DNA from 3 places in the Pseudoalteromonas sp. KS88 genome. Region 2 is predicted to be linked to each of the others. Evidence: predicted binding sites of a transcription regulator. Region 2 holds the regulator's gene; each other region holds the start of a gene.

Evidence for each region. Region 2 encodes FliA, which starts transcription of late flagellar genes. Its sites were predicted from a motif close to CTAAAGNTNNNNNNNNNNNNGCCGATA; they were not measured.
Region 1: the regulator FliA is predicted to act here: its motif matches at 4,379-4,405, upstream of pomA (flagellar motor protein PomA).
Region 3: the regulator FliA is predicted to act here: its motif matches at 1,300-1,326, upstream of C7Y70_RS15010 (DUF4402 domain-containing protein).

The regions. Positions count from the first base shown of each region.
Region 1 is NZ_PYHV01000028.1:2,403-10,418, forward strand. It holds gene C7Y70_RS17295 (amidohydrolase) at 1-582, shown strand, start outside; gene C7Y70_RS17300 (DNA topoisomerase III) at 596-2,506, opposite strand; gene C7Y70_RS17305 (flagellar motor protein MotB) at 2,625-3,545, opposite strand; gene pomA (flagellar motor protein PomA) at 3,548-4,315, opposite strand; gene xseB (exodeoxyribonuclease VII small subunit) at 4,616-4,858, shown strand; gene ispA ((2E,6E)-farnesyl diphosphate synthase) at 4,862-5,749, shown strand; gene dxs (1-deoxy-D-xylulose-5-phosphate synthase) at 5,853-7,718, shown strand.
Region 2 is NZ_PYHV01000016.1:79,576-87,591, forward strand. It holds gene flhA (flagellar biosynthesis protein FlhA) at 35-2,143, shown strand; gene flhF (flagellar biosynthesis protein FlhF) at 2,167-3,672, shown strand; gene C7Y70_RS10385 (MinD/ParA family protein) at 3,665-4,525, shown strand; gene C7Y70_RS10390 (RNA polymerase sigma factor FliA) at 4,552-5,262, shown strand; gene cheY (chemotaxis response regulator CheY) at 5,303-5,686, shown strand; gene C7Y70_RS10400 (protein phosphatase CheZ) at 5,704-6,471, shown strand; gene C7Y70_RS10405 (chemotaxis protein CheA) at 6,486-8,016, shown strand, end outside.
Region 3 is NZ_PYHV01000021.1:116,340-124,355, reverse strand. It holds gene C7Y70_RS15020 (fimbria/pilus periplasmic chaperone) at 1-154, opposite strand, end outside; gene C7Y70_RS15015 (DUF4402 domain-containing protein) at 163-630, opposite strand; gene C7Y70_RS15010 (DUF4402 domain-containing protein) at 651-1,244, opposite strand; gene C7Y70_RS15005 (SPOR domain-containing protein) at 1,364-1,972, opposite strand; gene galU (UTP--glucose-1-phosphate uridylyltransferase GalU) at 2,103-2,984, opposite strand; gene C7Y70_RS14995 (thymidylate synthase) at 3,015-3,866, opposite strand; gene lgt (prolipoprotein diacylglyceryl transferase) at 3,879-4,682, opposite strand; gene C7Y70_RS14985 (sulfite exporter TauE/SafE family protein) at 4,695-5,504, opposite strand; gene ptsP (phosphoenolpyruvate--protein phosphotransferase) at 5,586-7,856, opposite strand; gene rppH (RNA pyrophosphohydrolase) at 7,865-8,016, opposite strand, start outside.

The sequences.
Region 1 (8,016 bases), on a different contig from region 2:
TTAGCACTGCAGACTATTACTAGCCGGGAACTTTCCCCGCTAGAGCCTTCAGTTATAACAGTTGGTTCTATTCATGGAGGTTCGAAGCACAATGTAATCTCTGACGCAGTAAAACTACAACTTACATTACGCAGTTATAATCCGGACGTACGTTTACAGCAAATTGCCGCTATTAAAAGAATTTCACAAGGAATTGCTTTAAGCGCAGGCTTGGACAAGTCGCTTATGCCAGAAGTATATGTACATGAAGATGAGTCAATTCCATCAACATATAATAACCCTGATCAAACAAATATTGTACGCAGTGCTATTAGCTCGGCCATTGGAAAAGATAACGTGCTAGAAACGCAAGCCGTTATGGCTGGCGAGGACTTTGGTTTATATGGCCGAACCGAACAAAACATTCCTATTACTTTATTTTGGCTTGGTGGTGTAGAGCAATCTCAATATAGTGCAGCACAGGAATCAGGGCAAACTCTACCGTCATTGCACTCGAGTAAATTCGCCCCAGATTACAAAGTCGCCTTACCCACAGGTATTAAAGCGATGAGTAATGCAGCCGTTGCGCTGTTTAATAACTAAATCGACTTTGTAACTAGGCCGACTTTGCTTTTGGTTTAGCCTTTCTTTTAAAACGTCGCTTTTGCGGCGTTTTTGGTAATTGCGCAAAAACTTGGCTATTACATTGCCCTGCTAGTCCAATGAAATGTGATAAATCGTTTAATAACGGAGTTAAAAACTGTTGGTAGCTCATACGCTGCTCTGCAACATCCCCTAATGAGGCTTCCCATTTTGCCGTTAAATCTGGGCTTGCTAAACCTTCAGGTAATACTCCTATAAGTGCTTTTCCTGTTTCAGTGGCTAAAATGGTTTTACCTTGGCGTTGTAAAAATCGGCGCTTGAATAATAACTCTAAAATACCTGCACGCGTTGCTTCTGTGCCTAAGCCATCAGTATCTTTGAGAATTCTTTTAATATCTGGGTTTTTCACATAACGACTTATTCCCGTCATGGCACTCAATAAGGTTGCATCCGTAAAATGTGCAGGCGGAGTCGTCATTTTATCAACCACTTCGCCATGGGAACACTCAAGCACTTGCCCCTTAACTAACGGCGGTAAAGTTTGCTGATCTTTTAGCTCTGATTTACCCATTAGTACTTTAAAACCTAAGCTGATCTCTTGTTTTGCATTCGCTTTAAATAAACCACCAGCAATGGTTACCTCAACCTTTGTTTCATTAAATATATAGTCAGGATAGAACTGAATGAGGTAATGCCGACATACTAGGCTATAGACCTTTGCTTCGTCTGAATTTAAGCTTACCGACTTTAATTGTTTAGCAGTAGGAATGATGGCGTGATGCGCAGCTACCTTTGCATCATTAAAGCATTTACTACGCTTACTGGTATCGGCCTGACTACAGTGAATTGCACTTTGCCCCCCATTGCTAGCAATCGCTTTTACAATGCTTGCAGCTTCCCGGTGGTGATCTTTTGGTAGATAACGATTATCTGAGCGCGGATATGTGATGAGCTTATGGCGTTCATACAAAGTTTGGCAAATATCTAACACTTTTTGAGCTGGCATCGTAAACGCTTTCGCTGCATCTATTTGCAGGGCTGATAAATTATACGGTAAAGGGGCTTGCTGTTTTTTCTGCTTTTGCTCAAGTGCCGTAACTTCGCCTTTTTGTCCTGCTATTCTTGATACGACATTCTCTGCAAGACCTCGATGTAGTACTCGCCCTTCTTCATCTTGATAAGGCTCGCACGCTTTGCTTGGTTGCCACTTAGCGGTGAAACTTTGTTGCTCCTCCGTATTTAAATGAGCAAACACTTCATAAAATGGTTTTGCTACAAAATTAGTAATTTCATTATCACGATTTACCACTAACCCTAAAATAGGTGTTTGTACGCGCCCAACAGAAAGCACATTACCAAACCCTGCTTTTTGCCCAGCTAAGGTATATGCACGGGTTAAGTTCATACCAAATAACCAATCGGCGCGAGAGCGCGCCAGTGCAGAAACACTCAATGGAATAAAGTCACGATTACTGCGAATACTTGCCAACGCTTTCTTTACTGCACTAATATTTAAATCGCTGATCAATAAACGTTGAATTTGTTGTTTTTTGGCTTGGCTAAGTTTTACTTGCTCAATCACCTCATCAACAAGTAACTGCCCTTCTCTATCGGGATCACCAGCATGAATTAATTGATCAGCTTGTTTGATTAACTTTTTAAGTATCGTAAGTTGTTTGCGGGTTTTTGGTTTAGCTTTTAATTGCCATTGATCAGGCACTATGGGTAAATCATCAAAGCGCCATTTTTTATACTGCTCGTTATAGTCGTCAGGTTCAGCTTGTTCGAGCAAATGACCAATGCACCACGAAACGCAATCACCATTTGCTACCTCAATGTAACCATCATGCTTTTTATGGGGTTTAGGAAGTGCATCAGCGATAGCACGACCCAATGATGGTTTTTCTGCGATATACAGTTTCACAACGAGCTCCAACACTGTTCATATAAACAGTACTTTAGCACACTATATTATCGATTACATAAATTTAAGCACAACAAAACCTTTCACACTTAAAATTTATACCATTCGACTCAATCCATTACCTTACTTCTATAGGATCAGACTCTTTTGCCTTGCCTTGCATAATTGAAATTTCAACGCGTCTGTTTCTGCGTCTGTCGGTATCTGTTTCATTAGGAACCAATGGACGTGTTTCAGCATGACCAACAACGACCATCCTGGTTTTATCAAAACCCTGAGCTTTTTGCATTTCTGTTGCAACTGCAACAGCACGCTTAGATGACAGATCCCAGTTATTTGTATACAGCTCATTTGACACCTGGAAGTCATCGGTATGGCCTGAAACCGTAATTTCACCCGGTACGTCTTTTAATAAAGTCGCTATATCTTGAATAATAGGTTTAAAACGGGGCTGTAAAAATGCACTGCCTGATGGGAACGAACCATTCTCTCGGATACGAATAATTATTTGTTGCCCTAATGACTCTAGCTCAACTGCGCCATCCATAATTTGTTGCTCTAACTGTTGCGCAATCTTCTTAACGAGCTCATTAACTTGCTCTTGATCTGCAGACGATGTGGATTGTTCAGAAGCTTGTTGTTGAGCGGTGCTTTGCGACTCACCACCACGTTTATTACCACGTTGTTCTTGACGCCCCCCGGCCGAGCTTTCATCTCCTGCTTGAAACTCAAGCATTTGTTGAGTCATCTCAACGGTTTGCTGTTGAATGGTTTCAATGGGCGTGGGTTCAGGTTTACCTGGGGTAAATTCCATCGCTATGACAGAGGTTCCTTTTGGTATATCTTTTACCTCAATCTTATTTTGCACACCAAAAGCAAATTTCATTGAGCCCGCAATCTGTTTAAATTTAAGCACATCCATTTCTGAAAATGCGAGCAAGAGTACAAAAAAGCACATTAACAATGACATTAAATCAGCGAAGGTCCCCATCCAAGCTGGCAATCCTGGGGGGGGACATTTGCACTCTTCATCAGACATGCTTACTCCTCAGTGTCCACATTACGCTTAGATTCAGCGAGGTAATTCTTTAAAATCCCTTCAATAACTTTTGGATTTTGGCCATCTTGGATACCTAAAACAGCATCCAAAATCAAACGTTGGTTCATTGCCTCTTCTTCTTTACGAAGCTCTAATTTAACCTGAATAGGGATCGCGATAACGTTTGCTAAAAAGGCACCATATAAGGTAGTTAATAACGCAACCGCCATTGCTGGGCCGATTGCTTTTGGATCATCCATGTTTGATAACATTGCAACCAAACCAATCAACGTACCGATCATGCCCATAGCAGGTGCGATATCAGCAAGCGCTTTAAATAGCCCTGCCCCTGATTCATGACGTGTAGAAGTAAGCGAGATGTCTTTTTGGAGCGTTGCGCGAACAACATCAGCATCATGTCCGTCCACGAGCATATCAACGCCTTTTCGCATAAAGCCGTTGGGAATTTCGGCCTCTTCGAGAGCCAAGAATCCTCCTTTACGAGCAGAATCAGCAAGCTCAACGGCCTTTTCAATCAGCTCTTCAGGCGATTCAATTTTAAACATAAATGCTTTAGCGCATACTTTACCAATACCTAAGAATTGGCCCATGGTGTAGTTGGATAGAACGATAAATATCGAGCCACCAAATACGATGACAACTGATGGCGTGTTGTAAAACATAGCCACTTCACCGTTACTACTTTGCACCATCGACATTACGATTAAGCCAATTGCCCCAAGAATACCTATAATGGTTGCTAAATCCACTTACCCCTCCAGAGGAATTGATACTTTGCTACTTTTAATAACAAACTTTTATTATTAACTGCTTATCGGCAATAGATTGAATTACTTAAATCATTTACGTGAATAAATGAGAATGACGTTGCCTTCTATACTGTTATTTTAATCTAACCACCTTAAGCTGCAAGGTTTAAGCATAGGCTCAGTCAAAATAAAAAAACAAATAACGCGTAAATAAATAAAAAAAATGCATCAGTCTTTGACCTAGTTTAGCATTCCCCCTAAAATTGGCCTCAATTTCATATCATCTAAGTTGAATCCACGATGGCGACTAAAAAACCTGAAAATTTGAGCTTTGAGCAAGCACTTGAAGAATTAACTGTAATCGTCACCGACATGGAACAAGGTGATTTATCTCTTGAGCAGTCTTTAAAGCAGTTCGAACGCGGCATTGCGCTAGCCAATGCATCTTCAAGTAAATTACAACAAGCAGAACAAAAAGTGGCAATTTTGATGGGCAATGACCCTCAGTCACCACTTACTGACTTTAAAAACGACTTGGATTAATCGGTGCATATTTTAGAGCAAATAAAAGTTGCACAACATGACGTTGAAGCCAAACTAGATAACTACTTTTCACTACCGCTTGATACTGAAGATAATATTAAAAAAGCAACACATTATGGGGTATTGAATGGCGGTAAGCGTATACGCCCCTTTCTGGTTTATGAAACGGGTAAAATGTTGGGCGCAGAAAAAAAAGATTTAGATGTGCTTGCTGCGGCAATAGAGTGTATACACAGCTATTCATTAGTGCATGACGATTTACCTGCGATGGATGATGACGATTTACGCCGAGGCCGGCCGACATGCCATATTGTGTACGGTGAAGCTCATGCAATTTTAGCTGGTGATGCACTGCAAACATTGGCCTTTGATTTAATCGCTAACCATACGTTTAACATACCAGCTTCTCAACAGCTTAAAATGATTGCTGCATTAAGCAAGGCGTCAGGTATTGAGGGTATGGTGGGAGGACAGGCGCTCGATATTGCTGCGACTGATGAAGCTATTTCATTACCAGCACTCGAACGCATTCATAAGCTTAAAACCGGTGCTTTGCTCAATTGCGCAATTACACTAGGGGCATTGTGTGCACCTAACACCAGTGACTATACGTTTTCACAGTTAAAAATTTTTGGTGAATCTATTGGCTTGGCATTTCAGGTACAGGACGATATTCTTGATGTAGAAGGCGATACCTTTATCCTTGGTAAGCCTCAAGGGTCAGATATAGCGGCGAATAAAGCCACATACCCTGCACTTCTTGGTCTTGATGGTGCAAAAGAGAAAGCTCAGTTGTTATTAGCAGATGCCCTTAATGCATTATCGAATATCGATGCCAATACTGAATCTCTTGCGCGCTTAGCAGCGTATATTGTTGAACGTGACCATTAATAAAACACAATGGCAAACGAATAAAGACATACAAAATAACTAAAAAATCAGAGCAACAATACGCTATAATAATCTCTGGTTAGCGAAGGATGTATTAAAAATCATGACACTTGATAGTAACAAGTATCCATTATTAGGTTTGGTTGAAGAGCCAGCCCAGCTGCGCGATCTAGCGCAAGAAAAACTGCCCGCATTTAGTGATGAGCTTAGAGATTATTTGCTTAATTCAGTTTCCCAAAGCAGTGGTCATCTGGCCTCTGGTCTAGGCACCGTTGAACTCACTGTTGCGTTGCATTATGTATATAATACACCAGAAGACCGCCTCGTTTGGGATGTAGGTCATCAAGCCTACCCTCATAAAATCCTAACGGGTCGTCGCGACCAAATGCATACAATTCGCCAAAAAGATGGCCTGCACCCTTTCCCTTATCGTGATGAAAGTGCTTACGATACATTTAGTGTTGGTCATTCAAGCACATCTATTTCAGCTGCCCTAGGTATGTCAATTGCCGCACAAAAAGAAGGCAAAAGCCGTAAAACAGTAGCTGTAATTGGTGACGGCGCAATTACTGCTGGTATGGCGTTTGAAGCAATGAACCATTTAGGTGATGTTAAATCAGACATGCTGATCATTTTAAACGACAATGAAATGTCTATTTCTGAAAATGTCGGTGCTTTAACCAATCACTTCGCACGAATTTTATCAGGCAGCTTTTATACCAATATTCGTGAAGGCAGCAAAAAACTACTTTCAGGTGTACCTCCGGTAAAAGAATTAGCCAGTCGCATGGAAGAGCATTTAAAAGGCATGGTGATCCCTGGTACTTTCTTTGAAGAATTAGGCCTTAATTATATCGGCCCTATTGATGGTCATGATGTAAATATGTTGGTAGACACGTTGCGCAATATGCGCAACTTAAAAGGTCCACAGCTGCTGCATATCAAAACACAAAAAGGGAAAGGCTATAAGCCCGCCGAGGCTGACCCTATTGGCTACCATGGCGTGCCTAAATTTGACCCTGCCGTGTCAAGCTTACCAAAGTCTAAACCAGGTGCTGCAACGTTTTCAAAAGTATTCGGTGATTGGCTGTGTGATATGGCAAGCCAAGATGACAAGCTAATGGCGATTACTCCAGCCATGCGTGAAGGCTCTGGTATGGTGCGCTTTTCAAAAGAACACCCAGAGCAATACTTTGATGTCGCTATTGCAGAGCAACACGCCGTTACTTTGGCTGCCGGCTTTGCATGTGAAGGCTTAAAACCCGTTGTTGCTATTTATTCGAGCTTTTTACAACGCGCGTACGACCAACTAATTCACGATGTTGCACTACAGAATTTACCGGTACTATTTGCCATTGACCGTGCAGGTATTGTTGGCGCGGATGGTGAAACCCATCAAGGTGCATACGATTTAAGCTTTATGCGTTGTATTCCAAATATGATCATTATGGCACCTAGCGATACCAATGAGTGTCGCCAAATGCTTTATACTGGTTATCAATGCAATCAGCCTGTTGCTGTTCGCTACCCTCGTGGCGGTGCCGGTAATAGCGAAATTAATGAGCAAATGACCGCCCTCGAAATCGGTAAAGGACGAGTTATTAAACACGGCAGCAAAATTGCAATATTATCTTTTGGGACGCTACTTGAAAACGCATTTTTAGCCGCTGATGAGTTAGATGCAAGCTTAATAGATATGCGTTTTGTAAAGCCACTAGATACAGACTTAATCGATTCACTGCTTAGCGATCATGATAGCTTTATAACGCTTGAAGATAACGCCATTGTTGGTGGTGCTGGTTCTGCGGTTAATGAGTACTTAGCAACAGTGAAAGCAAAGGCAAGCATTTTAAACCTAGGCATTCCAGATGAATTCATCAAACACGGAACACAACAGCAAATGCATGATGAAATGGGTTTAGGTGCTCAGGGTATACTCGACAGCATACAAAAATTTGTTACTGACTAGGGTCTGTTTACCTTTCAAGGTCAAATAAAAAAGGAGCAAATGCTCCTTTTTTTTATTTAAAATCATAATACTAAAAATAAAATCCGATTATTTTCTCTTATTTGCATCCAATTATATTCCTTAAACGTTTTCACACTGAGGTTAACTCGTGAGCAAAGTTTCACGCTTTTAAATTATACCAATCGACTTAAATATTTAGCCTTTCTAGCGTGCTAAATAAAGCGCTAACGGCGTTTATCCGTCGCTATAAATGACTAATAACTTAACACGATTGGTATAAGCTGTTTTAAGCAAACTC
Region 2 (8,016 bases):
CCGTACAGTGTCAATTTTTTGAAATTGTAGGGTTATGGAATTTAAAGCTGTATTACAACAACTTAATAAAGATAAGAAAGAGTATGCAAAAGGTGTTGGTACGCCTTTATTAGTGCTCGCTGCGCTAGGTATGGTTATTTTACCACTGCCCCCGTTCTTACTTGATATACTTTTTTCGTTTAATATAGCCCTCGCTTTAGTGGTTTTATTGGTTACTGTTTACACCATGAAGCCGGTCGACTTTGGTATGTTCCCTGCGGTATTACTTATCGCAACAATTATGCGTTTGGCGCTTAATGTTGCCAGTACTCGAGTGGTATTACTTGAGGGGCATAATGGCGGCGATGCTGCTGGTAAGGTAATAGAAGCCTTTGGCTCTGTGGTTATCGGTGGTAACTATGCTGTTGGTCTCGTTGTATTCTTAATTCTTATCATTATAAACTTTGTTGTAATCACCAAAGGCGCTGGACGTATTTCAGAAGTATCAGCACGTTTTACCCTCGATGCGATGCCAGGTAAACAAATGGCTATTGATGCTGACTTGAATGCTGGTTTTATCAGTGCAGAGCAAGCACGAGACCGCCGTGAGGAAGTAACGCGAGAAGCGGATTTTTACGGCTCAATGGATGGTGCGAGTAAATTCGTGAAAGGTGATGCGATAGCCGGTATTGTTATTTTAATTATTAATATTATTGGTGGCTTATTTGTTGGCATGATCCAACACGACCTTTCATTTGGTCGAGCAATGGAAGTGTACACATTATTAACCATTGGTGATGGTTTAGTTGCTCAGTTACCTTCCTTACTTTTATCAATCGGTACCGCAATAGTTGTAACGCGTCAAAATGAATCGCTAAATATGGGCGATCAGTTCAAAAGCCAGCTTGGCAACGAGAAATCGTTGTTTATTGCATCTGGCATTTTAATCGTAATGGGCTTAGTACCTGGCATGCCACATTTTGCCTTTTTAAGTTTAGGTGCACTACTAGGCTACCTTGCTTATTACACGCAGCAAAATAAGCTTAAAGAAGCGGCGGCGAAAGAGGAAGAAGCTGCAAACGGTGGCCCTGCTGGAACAGGTGTTGCGAATAAACAAGAACAAAAAGAGCTTGGTTGGGATGATGTTCAACAAGTCGATGTTATTGGTTTAGAAGTAGGCTATCGCCTTATTCCGCTAGTCGATCAATCGCAAGGCGGTGAACTGTTGAATCGCATTAAAGGCGTTCGTAAAAAGCTTTCACAAGAACTTGGCTTTTTAGTACCGCCGGTGCATATTCGCGATAATCTTGAGTTAGACCCTAATGCATACAGAATAACAATGATGGGCGTATCAAGTGGAGAAGGTGAACTTAAGCATGGTGATGAGCTTGCAATCAACCCAGGTCAAGTATTTGGTCCGATCAAGGGCATAGAAACAAAAGATCCCGCTTTCGGTTTGGATGCAGTATGGATCAAAGCGAATCAAAAAGATGAAGCACAGTCATTAGGCTACACGGTTGTTGATGCAGCCACTGTTGTTGCAACACATATTAGTCAGTTATTAACTAACAGCGCTGCGCTTTTACTTGGTCATGAAGAAGTTCAAAATTTATTAGATATGCTTGCTAAAAGCCATCCGCGTTTAGTTGAAGGCCTTGTGCCAGACGTGCTACCACTAACTACAGTGGTTAAAGTATTACAAAACTTACTTAACGAAGGAGTTGCAATACGTGATATGCGTTCAATTGTTCAGACTCTTGTTGAGTATGGCCCGCGAAGCCAAGACCCAGATGTACTAACGGCTGCAGTACGTATTTCATTGCGTCGATTAATCGTGCAAGACGCGGTTGGTATGTCTTCAGAAATCCCAGTCATAACTTTGGCGCCTGAGTTGGAACAGATGTTGCATCAGTCACTTCAAAATGCAGGCGACGAGGGTGCCGGTATCGAACCAGGACTTGCAGAGCGACTTCAACAGTCATTGACTGAAGCGCATCAGAATCAAGAAATGGCCGGTGAACCTTCGATATTGCTAACGTCAGGAATGTTACGCACTGTGTTATCTCGATTTGTTAAGTACACCATCCCAGGTTTACGGGTAATGTCTTATCAAGAGGTACCAGACGAAAGACAGATCAAGATTGTCAGCTCAGTAGGCCAATAATTGATTTAGAAGGGTTGTGAACCATGAAAATAAAACGTTTTTTTGCTAAAGATATGCGTACCGCACTAAAAGAAGTTAAAGATGAACTAGGTGTTGATGCGGTTATTATGTCAAATAAAAAGCTGGCTAATGGCGTTGAGATTGTTGCTGCTGTTGATTACGACAAAGCTGCACCACAAGAGCCAACTCCTCAGCCAGCGGCTCAAGCGCAAAGCAACCCTAATAATTTTATAAAGCCAGCGCCTAAACGTGCTCCACAAGAACCACAGGCTGCGGTTGCTGACAGTTTACAAGCATTGCTTGAGCGTCAATCACCTCGCCCTCGTTCTCCTGAGCTTGCGTCGATGTTCAATCAATCGGGTATTGATACCTCGACGCAGTTTCAATCTCAAGAAACGCATCAGCAGACTAGATACTCTGAGCCAACTAGATCTGTTAATGAACCACAGGCTCATCCAGATTTTGCCCGTAGAGAGCCAACCCCTAAGGTTCGTACTCAGGCTCATAGCTTAGGTTTTGATGATGAGTTAGAAAGTGACTTTGATGATTTAGGCGCTCCTATGCAATCGCATAAAAGCGTAGCAAATCCGCAAAGTGATGAAATGACTTCCATGCGTGATGAAATGAATGCAATCCGACAACTACTTGAACACCAAGTTTCAGGTTTAATGCAACAAGATATGGCGCGTCGTGACCCTACACGAGCTTGTATGATTGACCGCTTGGTAGGCATGGGTATCGAGCATGATGTTGCAGAGCAAATGGCGTGTTTTATTCCTGATGATGTGTCTCGTCAAGAGGCATGGAAAGCGTTATTGCAAATGGTTGAAAACCAAATGCACACAACAAATAATGAAATTTTACGTCAAGGCGGTGTTTATGCTTTAGTTGGGCCTACAGGTGTGGGTAAAACTACGACAGTAGCCAAATTGGCTGCATTGGGCGCGCAAAAGTATGGCGCAGATAAAGTAGCGTTAATTACTACAGATACATACCGTATTGGTGCATATGAGCAACTTGCAACTTATGGCCGAATTATTGGTTGTGGCGTAAAACAAGTAAAAGATGCTAATGAATTAGCAGAAGTTTTATACCATTTACGAAATAAGCGACTAGTATTAATAGACACAGCAGGAATGAGCCAACGAGACTTACGGTTAACTGAGCAACTAAACACGCTAATGCGTAATCAGCGCGTTGATATTCGTAGTTATTTAGTATTAAGCGCTACAGCACAAATTAACGTACTGCAAGAAACCGTAAGGCACTTTAAAAAAGTTCAGCTAAGTGGCTGTATTTTCACAAAGTTGGATGAATCGCTTAGTTTAGGCGAGATTATTAGCATAGCGATTCAAAATCGCCTCCCAATAGGGTATCTTACTAATGGTCAGCGAGTTCCTGAAGATATTCGTGTCGCAAATGCTGAAAAATTGGTTAAAAAAGCAGAACAGTTATATTTAAAAAGAACAAAAGTACAACATTCAAGACGTCAAGCAGTAGCGTCAAGCACAGTAGGGATGTATGATTAACACAGTATTAGATCAAGCAAGTGGCCTGCGAAAGATGAGTCAAAACAATAATAACAGTGTAAAGGTTATCGCTGTTACTGGTGGTAAGGGTGGTGTAGGTAAAACTAATGTATCACTTAATACTGCAATAGCTTTAGGCCAATTAGGTAATAGGGTTTTAGTACTGGATGCCGATTTAGGCTTAGCTAATTGCGATGTGATGCTTGGTTTACGCGTAGAGCGGAACTTGTCTCATGTTCTCTCTGGAGAGTGTGAGCTTGACGAAATTTTAGTTGAAGGGCCAGCAGGTATTAAAATAGTCCCTGCGACTTCTGGTTCCCAAAGCATGGTCGAGTTGTCACCTTCAGAGCATGCTGGATTAATTCGTGCATTTAGTGAGTTGAGCACTGAGTTTGATATTTTAATTGTTGATACTGCCGCAGGTATTTCTGACATGGTGCTGAGCTTTTCTCGCGCAGCGCAAGACGTCATGGTTGTTGTTTGCGATGAACCGACTTCAATAACAGATGCTTACGCACTAATCAAAGTGCTCAGTCGTGAGCATGGTGTGTACAAATTTAAAATAGTTGCCAATATGGTGCGCAGCATGCGCGAAGGCCATGAACTATTTGCCAAACTTTCCAAAGTAACAGATCGCTTTTTAGATGTTTCAATGGAGCTGGTTGCAACCGTGCCATATGATGAGAATATGCGTAAATCTACTCGTCGACAAAAGGTCATTGTAGAGTTATTTCCTAACTCCCCAGCAGCGGTTGCATTTAAAACATTAGCGACAAAAGCAGTAAAATGGCCTATACCTAATCAACCATCAGGCCATTTAGAGTTCTTCATAGAAAAATTAGTAAACGGCTAACTATGACTGCATCGGTGAATAAAGCGATGGGATATCAATCAACAGTAAACTTAAATGCAATTATTGAGAAACATGCTTCATTAGTTAAGAAAGTGGCATGTCATCTCATTGCGCGTTTACCTCCAAGCGTGCAACTAGATGATTTAATACAAGCGGGTATGATTGGATTGATTGAAGCGTCAAAAAATTTCGATACCTCAAAAGGTGCCAGCTTTGAAACCTTTGCTGGCATAAGAATTCGTGGTGCGATGCTTGATGAAATGCGCCGTGGTGACTGGGCTCCACGCTCGGTTCATCGGAACAGTCGAATGGTGGCAGAAGCAATTTCAGGGTTAGAAAGCGAGCTAAACCGTGAACCTAAAGACTTTGAAGTTGCTGAAAAACTTGATATTACGCTTGATGAGTACCATCATATCCTTAGTGATGTAAATTCGAGTAAAGTACTAGGCATTGAGGATTTAGGAGTTGATGAAGATGTTATAACTCCTGTTGGTCAAGATTTTGCACTGGACAAGCCCTTTAATAACGTTAAGAATGAACGTTTTAATGAATCCTTGTTAGCTGCAATAAAGTCTTTGCCAGAGCGGGATGGGCTTGTGCTCTCGCTATACTACAATGATGAAATGAATTTAAAAGAAATTGGGCACATACTCGATGTTAGTGAATCGCGTGTGAGCCAGATACATGGTCAGGCGATGATTAAGCTAAAAGCAAAAATCAATGACTGGATAAACTAGAAGTAAGTAAATATAGGTTCAGACCTCACCGGAGGATGTTTTGGATAAAAACATGAAAATTCTTGTTGTTGATGATTTTTCGACGATGAGACGTATCATCAAAAATCTTTTAAGAGATTTAGGCTTTACAAATGTACAAGAAGCTGACGATGGTTCAACAGCTTTACCCATGTTACAAAATCAAGAATTTGATTTTGTTGTAACCGATTGGAATATGCCGGGTATGCAAGGTATTGATTTATTACGTGCTATCAGAGCTGATGGAACGCTTAAACATATCCCTGTGTTAATGGTGACAGCAGAAGCTAAAAAAGAACAAATTGTTGCTGCTGCTCAAGCCGGCGTTAACGGCTACATTGTAAAACCATTTACTGCCGCAACACTGAAAACCAAATTGGAAAAAGTGTTCGAGCGCCTAGGCTAAATAAATAGGAGAGGCTTATGTCAGCACTTGCTGCGCCTCAGATCAGTTTAGAACAAGCCCGTCAGCTTGTTGTTTACCTTGAAAATGGCGAACAAGAAAAAGCTGACCAGCTAATTATTGATGCGGCTTCTCAAGAGCAATCTGAGTTGTTTGCTGAAGTGGGTAAGTTAACGCGTCAACTGCATGATGCGTTAAAAAACTTTGAACTTGATACGCGCTTATCGGATTTGACGACAGATGCACTTCCAGATGCAAAACAGCGTTTAAACTATGTCATGGAAATGACTGAAAATGCTGCCAACAAAACGATGGACGCGGTTGAAGCAAGTTTACCAATAGCGCAAGAATTAGCAGATGAGATTGCTCACATCAAGCCAACTTGGGATCGTCTAATGAGTCGTGAAATTGAGCTTGGTGAGTTTAAAACACTTTGTCATAGTTTAGATAAATTTATGAGCCATTCTCATACAAAAACAGATGAGTTACAGGGCTTGATGACAAACGTGTTAATGGCACAAGATTTTCAAGATTTAACAGGTCAAGTTATACGAAGGGTTATTGAATTAGTTAGAGAAGTTGAAGATAGCCTAATTCATTTACTTACCGCTTTTGGTAGCCACGAGCTTAGTGGTGAAAAAATAAAAACACCTGCCGAAGCCGTAACACCGCCTGCACAAGATACACTTGCCGGTCCTGAAGGACCAATTATTGACAAAGAATCGCGAGATGATGTAGTCAATGGGCAAGATGATGTTGACGATTTATTGTCAAGTTTGGGCTTCTAAGAGGAGAGCACTGCATGAGCTTTGAAGTCGATGAAGACATTTTACAGGATTTTCTAGTTGAGGCTGGAGAAATCCTTGAGCTTTTATCAGAACAGCTAGTAGAGCTTGAAAATAATCCGGATGATACCGATTTACTGAATGCGATATTCCGCGGCTTTCACACAGTTAAAGGCGGTGCTGGTTTTTTAAGCATGACCGAACTTGTTGATGCTTGCCATGGTGCTGAAAACGTATTTGATTTGCTGCGCCAAGGTGTACGGACAGTCAACTCAGAGCTCATGGATGTTATACTTCAGGCGCTTGATACTATTAATGAAATGTTTGCGACTATTCAAAATCGTGAACAGCCTGCACCAGCAGACCCTGAACTGTTAGCTGTATTACATAAATTAAGTCAGCCCCCAAGTGATGATGAGAACGACCCTGTCTCAGTGCCAGATACAGTTGCAGCCGCACCAGCAGAAGAACCTGCTACGGAAGAACCCAGTGTTAATGATGAAGATCCGTTTGCTTTTGATGAGCTATTTAATGGTGAAGTAGATAATAGCTCAACAGAAGACAACATTGATGAAATTACCGAAGATGAATTCGAAAGCTTACTCGACGAATTGCATGGTAAAGGTCAAAGCCCAATTACTGAAAGTGCTCCAACTCAACCGAGCTCATCTGGTAATGACATAACAGATGACGAATTTGATAATTTATTAGATGAATTACATGGTGTAGGGAGCTTTGGTGAAGTTGCTGTAGATAATGCCCCGGCAACTGGGCAACAAGTTAAACCAGCTGAATCAAAAAGTTCAGTTAGTGATGAATCTGGTGACGACATAAGCGATGATGAATTTGAGGCTTTACTTGATGAACTTCATGGTAAAGGTTCAGCACCTAAAGCAGTTGCAGAGAATGCAAATGCAGTTGAACAGCCTGTAGCAAAAAAACCAGAACCCCCTAAAGAAGCTGTTCAAAAGCCTGCACCAGTTAGTAAGCCGGCCACACCAGCCGCTCCGAAAGCTGCTGAAAAGCCAGCTGCACCAGCAGCTTCGACAGCTAGTGCTGCTAAAAAGCCACCACCACCTCAAGCTGAAACAACCGTTAGGGTGGATACAAAACGCCTAGACGAAATCATGAATATGGTTGGTGAACTTGTATTGGTCAGAAATCGCTTGGTTAGCTTAGCAACAAATACTAATAACGAAGTGATGGGAAAGGCAATTTCCAATTTAGATGTTGTCACAGCTGACCTGCAAGGCGCGGTAATGAAAACCCGTATGCAGCCAATCAAAAAGGTTTTCGGTCGGTTTCCTCGAGTTGTTCGTGACTTAGCAAGAAGCTTGAAAAAAGACATCAATCTATTGCTAGTTGGTGAAGACACAGATTTAGATAAAAATTTAGTGGAAGCATTGGCTGATCCTTTAGTTCACTTGGTGAGAAACTCGGTTGACCACGGTATCGAAATGCCTGATGTTCGTGAAGCAGCAGGTAAATCAAGAACAGGTAGCGTGACATTATCAGCATCTCAAGAAGGTGATCATATACTGCTTACTA
Region 3 (8,016 bases), on a different contig from region 2:
TATATTCTTTACTTGTATTAATTACGCTTACTTTAGCGGTACGCTGGCGTTCATCAAAACTAATACGGGTTGGAGAAATTAGCAGGTCTGCAATTGCGCTTTGACTTAAAAATAAAAAACTGAAAACCAACATAAACGTTAACTTGTTGAACATTTTAATCCTTAGTAGTCCACGGAAATTTCAAGATTTGTAGAAGATGAGTAGTTACCATCTGAAAATTGTTTAGTGCTTGTGTTTATTTCAAGCTTGCCACCAATCAGTACACGAACTTCGCCGAATTCATCGCCAAATCCGTACTTTGGAAAGCCATTTAAACTCACTTTAAAATCGGCGCTACTGCTGCCTTGCGTATCGTGTTGAAGGGTAACAGGCGCGACTAAATTCATTGTTACACGGGTGCCTGTTGGAATACCCGTTAATATAAGCTCTGCCGGATGACCCTCCCTAATAATATAAATATCACCGGTGGTATTTATGGTGCCGTCATCTTTAATTATTACAGAGCCGAACTGTTCACTTTGTAAAACAACTAAAGTGCCAAAATCAAGCGCTTGCTGCTCTATACTGGCTGATTTAACTAATAGCGGGCATAACGCTAAATACAAGCTCAATATAGTGCACAAGCGCATAATAAACTCAGCGGCCTAAATTAATAAGCAACTTCAATCTGGAAGTTACCAGTGTAATCAGTATCGCGGTATGCTTCACTAGAAGCAATCCCAGCGGTAGAGAGAGTTGCACCAATATTAAACTCAACACTCCCATCTGCATCAGCTGTTAAGTTTGGGTTTCCTGATGTATAAGGTGTGTTAGCATTTGGACCACTGGTAATAAAATATGTCCAACTGCCAACAGTGAAGTTTGGCTCATTTAAACCCTGGCCATCAGAATCGAGTACTGTCGCTGTTGGATCTGTGATTGTTAAGCGAGCATTAGGTACGACATCTGATACAGTAAAAGAAGCGGGTGAACCTTGCCCTATGATAGAAATAATAGCGGGTGAGTTATCAGTTCTTGACGATACAGGACTTGCATCTGGATCTGGATCAATAACTAAGGTTGCTTGGTTAGCGCCTGTTGGATCTGCAACCGCACGAATAATACCAAAATCTAAATCATTACCTTTGGTCAAAACAACTGTATTTTGTACTTTAACCGTTGCACTAAAACTCTCGCTTGTAGCATAAACACCAAAAGAACTTGCAGCGACGGCTACTGCTAGTAAAGTAGAAGATAATTTCATACTAAATCCTTATAAAAGACGGGACATTACCCTATGTTGTCCCTATCATAATTATTATCGACAGTTAGGACAAATACTTTACGCTTAATTACTGAAACAAAAGATAAAGCGTACTTTATTCATATAGGTTGGCCGACAAATGGCGCACTTAAACACTTTTGTCCCATATTTTTTGCAATTAAGCAAAAAGTATTAGCTTCTGTATAATCTTGAAAAGGGCCTACGCGTAAGCCAAAAAGCGTAACGCCTTTGTTCTCTCGCTGAGTCATTAAAAAGTCGAGCTGCTTAAACGCATGAGGGTATTCTCGGTGTAATCTCACTATTTGCAACTTAACCAGCTCTGGTCTCAAATAAAGTCCTAGCTGAGCACCTGCAAGGGAATCCGACTTTGTTTGGTATATAGATTCACCAACCACATTACTTTTATCCGTTTGAGTGGCCTGATTACCATGGAGCACATCCACCCGCTCTGAACGAAGTTCTGACGGACCTTGTGCTAATTGAGAATTTGACGACAACGCCATAATCAGAAGTTTTAGATCATTTTCCATACTTGCAAGTCGATTAATACTGCCTTGTTGTTGCTGCCACTGTGCAACATATTCTTTAACTTGCTGATCAGAGATAAGTGATGATGAATCATCAACCTCGTGACTTTCATTCATGGCGCAACCGGCCATCAGCACTGCTAACATCAAAGTAAGCCAAATTCGAAGTGTAATATGCATTTTTTGCGCTTTAGTTAAAAAGTAATACGGTAATTAAGCAAAGTAAATGCCAGCTTATGTGTTTAATCGTTATGTTTATAAAATAAAAAAGTGCCATTTAGGCACTTTTTATAATTCATTGGTTTATTGCCTATTTTACTAAGCCTTTAATAAACTGTGATAAATCAGTTTTAAACTCATCTCTGCGTAGGGCAAATTCGATAGTTGCTTTTAAGTAGCCTAATTTACTGCCACAATCATGACTGCGCCCTTTAATGGCGTAAGCTGCCACAGGCTCTTTTTCCATTAACATGGCAATGGCGTCGGTTAATTGGATTTCATCACCTGCACCAGCAGGCGTTTTTGCGAGTAATGGCCAAATATTTTTACTTAAAACATAGCGTCCAACCACCGCAAGGTTTGATGGTGCAGTTTCAACCGGTGGCTTTTCAACCATGTTAGCAATAGCAGCACTTTGGCCTTGTGTTATATTTTCGTCACCAATATCGACAACACCAAACTTATCAACATCTTGCATAGGCACTGGCTCAACCATAATTTGGCTTTCACCCGTTTGCTCAAAATGTGTGATCATTTCAGCTAAGTTGTCTTTTTTGAGATTGCTTTCATGATCGTCAATAATCACATCTGGCAAAATAACCACAAATGGCTCGTCACCAATAATCGGTGCTGCGCAGTTAATCGCATGGCCTAAGCCTTTTGCTTCACCTTGGCGAACATGAATGATGGTTACGTCTTTCGGGCAAATCGATTGCACCTCGGCCAATAATTGCCGCTTTACCCGCTTTTCAAGCGTGGCTTCTAATTCAAAACTGGTATCAAAGTGGTTTTCTATTGAGTTCTTACTAGAGTGAGTAACTAATACAATTTCTTTGATTCCTGCAGCAATGGCTTCGCTAACCACATACTGAATTAATGGTCGATCTACAACTGGCAGCATTTCTTTCGGTATTGCTTTGGTTGCAGGTAACATTCTCGTTCCTAGGCCCGCAACTGGTATAACAGCTTTCATTTGATTCTCCTTAAATGGGTATTATTTGTCCTACACTGAAAAAGGGTATTTAATCGCGTCATGGCATTGGTAGCCAATGACTTCAAAGTCATCTCTTGTGACCCATGTTTCAATGTCTTCTAATGTTTTAATTGCAGGATTGATACGCAACTGAGGTGACTCAAATGGCTCACGCTTTAATTGAACATCACGCATTAATTCTAGCTGGTTTTCATAGATATGCGCATTTACAATTTTATGGTATGCCTTACCCGGTTTGTGGCCGGTAATTTGCGCCACTAAGGCAAGCAATACAAAACACTGTATTTGATTGAAATTCAAACCAAGTGGTACGTCACAACTGCGTTGGTATGATGTTAAAGATAACGTATCGCCTAACAGTGAGAATGTATGAGTGTGCATACATGGGCGTAAGCAACCTAGGTCAAACTCACCAGGGTTGTAAAACGTGATAATTTCACCTCTGTCATCGACCCCATTTGTTAGGTTATCAATTACTTTTTTAAGCTGATCTAACGGTGTACCATCGGGGCGTTGCCAGTGTCGACCTTGAACGCCGTATACCCGCCCCATGTCGTCTTCACCTTGTCGATTAGGGTTATTAAGCCATGCTTGATTTTCATTGGCATTGGCATCCCACGTCACACAACCAATTTCACGAAACTGTGCTGCACTGCTGTAACCGCGAAGGTAACCTAGCAGCTCAGCAATTGCCGCTTTATAGTAGCTTTTGCGGGTTGTGATCATTGGGAACTTATTGTTAGCTACATCGTACTCAAGATCTGCATTTATTACGGTTAAACAACGTGTTCCTGTACGTTTATTTTCAACCCAAACTCCTTCATCAACAATGCGCTGACATAACTCTAAATATTGTTTCATTATTCGCTCTTTTTAAGCTTTACTAGCAGCTGACGGTTGCGGCTTTTTGTACGCCCATATTATCAAACCTAAGCCACCAATAACCATCGGTAACGATAAAATTTGCCCCATTGAGATAAAACCGCCAAACAAGCCTAAATGTGCATCTGGCTCTCTAAAGTATTCGATGGCAAAACGGAATACACCGTAACCTAATAAAAATAAGCCGCCCACACTGCCCGCTGGACGCGGCTTTTTAGTGAATACATATAAAATAATAAACAGCACTAAGCCTTCAAAAAATGCCTCATAAAGTTGCGAGGGGTGACGGGCAAGTGGTCCACCCGACGGGAATACAACAGCCCATGGTACGTCAGTGGTTCGCCCCCACAGTTCACCGTTTATAAAGTTACCAATACGCCCAGCTAATAAGCCTACCGGTACAAGCGGTGCCACAAAATCACCTACAGCGAGAAGTTGCTTTTTACGAGTCCATGCGAAAATACAAATTGCGGTGATAACACCTAATGTACCGCCATGAAATGACATGCCGCCTTGATCTATTCTAAATAAATAAAATGGGTTTTCTAAAAAGTAGCTAAACTGATAAAACAGCACATACCCTACGCGCCCACCTAATATCACCCCCAGCATGCCATAAAAAAGTAAGTCGCTGACTTCGTCTTTTGACCAACCTGAGTTGGGTTTAGCTGCTTGGCGATTTGCCCACCACATGGCAAAAGCAAACCCTATTAAATACATTAACCCGTACCAACGTACGCTTAGTGGACCGACCGAAAATATAACCGGATCTATTTGTGGAAATTCTAGAGCCATAAAAATTAAACCTTAACTAAACACCATTTGAAGTGCGATGATAACCAATAATACTGCAAACGCTTTCTTTATCGTTGCAACGGGTAAATAATGAGTCGCTTTTGCACCAATAGGCGCCATAAACCAAGAGGTTATAACAATCCCTAACAATGCGGGTAAATATACAAATCCAACAAAGCCATGTGCTAAGTCAGTCACCTTCCAGCCAGCCGATATATAGCCAACCGAACCAAACAAAGCAATAACAATACCACACGCGGCAGCACAGCCGATTGCTTTTTTAATATCAACTGAAAAATAATTCAGCAAGGGAACAATTAACGCGCCACCACCAATACCAATTAAGCCTGACAAACCGCCCATTATCGCGCTAAAAGCACCAATAACGGGCCCTTTAGGCATCGCTTTAACACTGGGTGCTTGTTTACGTGTTGATAGCACCATACGAGCAGCAATAAATACGACACTCGTTGCAAATACTGCCCGTAATAATTGTTCTGGAATAAAACTCGCTGCAAAGCCACTAAACAAAGCGCCTACCCCAACACCGCTCATAACCCAAGGTGCTATTTCCCACGGTACATTATTATTTTTATGGTGTGCTAAAGCTGAGGATGTCGACGTAAATAAGATTGAGGCCAAAGAAGTGGCAATTGCAATAACAAGCACGTGATCTGCATCTGCTACATCAAACTTTACCAGTAAACTACTGAGCACGGGCACGATGATCAAGCCACCGCCTATGCCAAGTAAACCTGCTAAAAACCCGACAATACTCCCTAGTACTGCACAGCTTGCGATCAATATAACTAAATCATGCATAGCACGCTCTTATAAATAAATTGTTATATGCATATACTAATCCATTATATCTTAGGATCACAGCTTAAATTAACCGTTTTATCAACCATGGCTTGGGGTATAAAAAAGCTTACCTAGTTTGTGTTCAATCATAAAATTGCGTGTTAAACGCAATACTTGTTTTGCAGTAGATTGGGCTAAACACTCGGCCAATAATACTTCCATATCACTCATTTTTAAGCGTCTGAGCACCCACTTTACTTTACTGATAGAAAAGTGATTCATACTAAGTTGTCTATATCCCATCGCAATTAGTAAAATTGCGCCTTCTGGGTCGCCGCCAAGCTCGCCACATAAACTTAAAGATAAGTCGTAGTGTTGGCACTCTTGGGCTACTTTTTGTAGCACACGTAAAACGCCAGGGTGATATGGGTTGAATAAATCTGCGACCCGCGCATTTGAACGATCAACTGCCAGTAAGTATTGCGTTAAGTCGTTACTGCCCACCGAGCAAAAATCAACTTTTTTAGACCATTCAGGTAGCATAAACACACTTGAGGGTACTTCTAGCATTACGCCTACTTCAGGGCGCTCAATTACTTTATCTGGGTGCTGCTCTTCTAACTCAAAATATGCTTGCGATAATAAAGCCAGTGATTCATCCACTTCTTCTGTGCCGCTAATCATTGGTAGCATAATTTTTAGATTGCCCAGGCCCATATTTGCTTTAATCATCGCCTTTAATTGATCTAAAAATAATTCTGGATGATCTAGCGTGACGCGAATCCCTCGCCAACCTAAAAATGGGTTGTCTTCTGTAATATCAAAGTAATCTAAAACCTTATCACCACCAATGTCCAACGTGCGCATTACAACTGGCGCAGGATGATAACTTTCCAATACCTGTCGATACCAGTTTTCTTGATCTACCTGTGAAGGAAATTGACCTTTTTGCATAAACCATGCTTCTGTACGGTATAAACCTACACCATCGCAAAGTACTGTGCTGACACTTTCGGTATTAAGGTCCAAACCTGCATTGAGTAACAAACTAATTTGCTGCCCATCTAAGGTAACAGCTTCGCAAGCTTGCTCAGCAATAAACTTATCATTGAGGATTGTTTCTTGGTATTTCAGTTGTAGATATTCATCTTGCAAGATTTGCGAGGGAGAAATATATAGACGCCCAGAGTAAGCGTCTAATATCATTTTTTTACCATCGAATTGCAGTAAAGGAACGTCTTCTATACCCCAAATTGCTGGGATCCCCATAGCCCGAGTCAAAATTGAGGCATGGCAGTTTGCTGAGCCATTCACACTGACTACACCCACTAAGTGCCCCTTTGGCACTTCCGCTAACATGGCGGGTGTTACGGTATTTGCAATGAGAACGGTGTCTTTTGGATAAGGCTTGACCGCATGTTCGGTCTTGACCAAGTGGTGAAGCACTCGTAAACCAATATCTTTTACATCAACAGCACGCTCTTTAATGTAGGGGTCTTGCATTGCATTGAACTGTGCAATTAATTTTTCAATTACAATTTTAAGTGAGCTTTTAGCGCACCAACCTTGTTGCAATTGCGTTTCAACATTTTGCCCTAAACTCTTTGCATCAAGCAGCTGCTGGTATACATCAAATACAGCCAAAGCCTCTTTGGGTATCGAGTCACTAAGTGTCGTTGATAGGGTATTAAATTCGTGTCGAGTTGCTGAAACGGCTTGGCTAAACAAGCGTTGTTGCAGTGCCTGATTAGCATCCTTTTTCAGCTCAATAGATGTAAAATCAAGTTTGGGGATGACAACAAACGCTTGGCCTATCGCAATCCCTGGGGCGCTCGACACACCTTTTAATACTGAGGTTTGATGAGATGACTCATCTTGACGCAACACTTCTTTTATTTCTGCATGTGCAAGCTGAGACGCTAGCTGAGCAGATAATGTGATTAAAAATGACTCTTCATCTTGGCTAAATACACGCGCAACTTTTTGCTGAACAACGATTACACCCAACACTTTTTTTTGATGAACAACAGGAACCGATAAAAAAGCATTATAGCTTTCTTCGTTTACTTCTGGGGAGGATTTAAAGCGCGGGTGTGATTTTGCATAGGCAATGTTTATGGGTTCTTCTCGCTGTGCAACTAAACCAACAAGGCCTTCAGTAAAACCAATCCTAAACGTACCAACAGCTGTGGGATTTAATCCCTGAGTTGCCATTAATACAAAATTGTCTTGGCTGTAATCTGCAAAGTAAATTGAGCAACACTCAGTTTGCATGGCGTCTTTGACCATGTTCACAAAACACGCTAATGCACTGTCCAAACACGCCTGTTGCGAAACAGACTCTGCAATAGCCCTAAGTGTTGCCAGCATAGCTTTCCTTATCTACCTTTGTGTCGCCATGAATCTTTTGATTGTTCACGCTTATTAAAAGGCATCGCAAATGGTGCAAACTCTTTCATGACGCGACGATATACATCGCGTTTAAACGATACAACTTGCCTAACCGGATACCAATAACTTACCCAGCGCC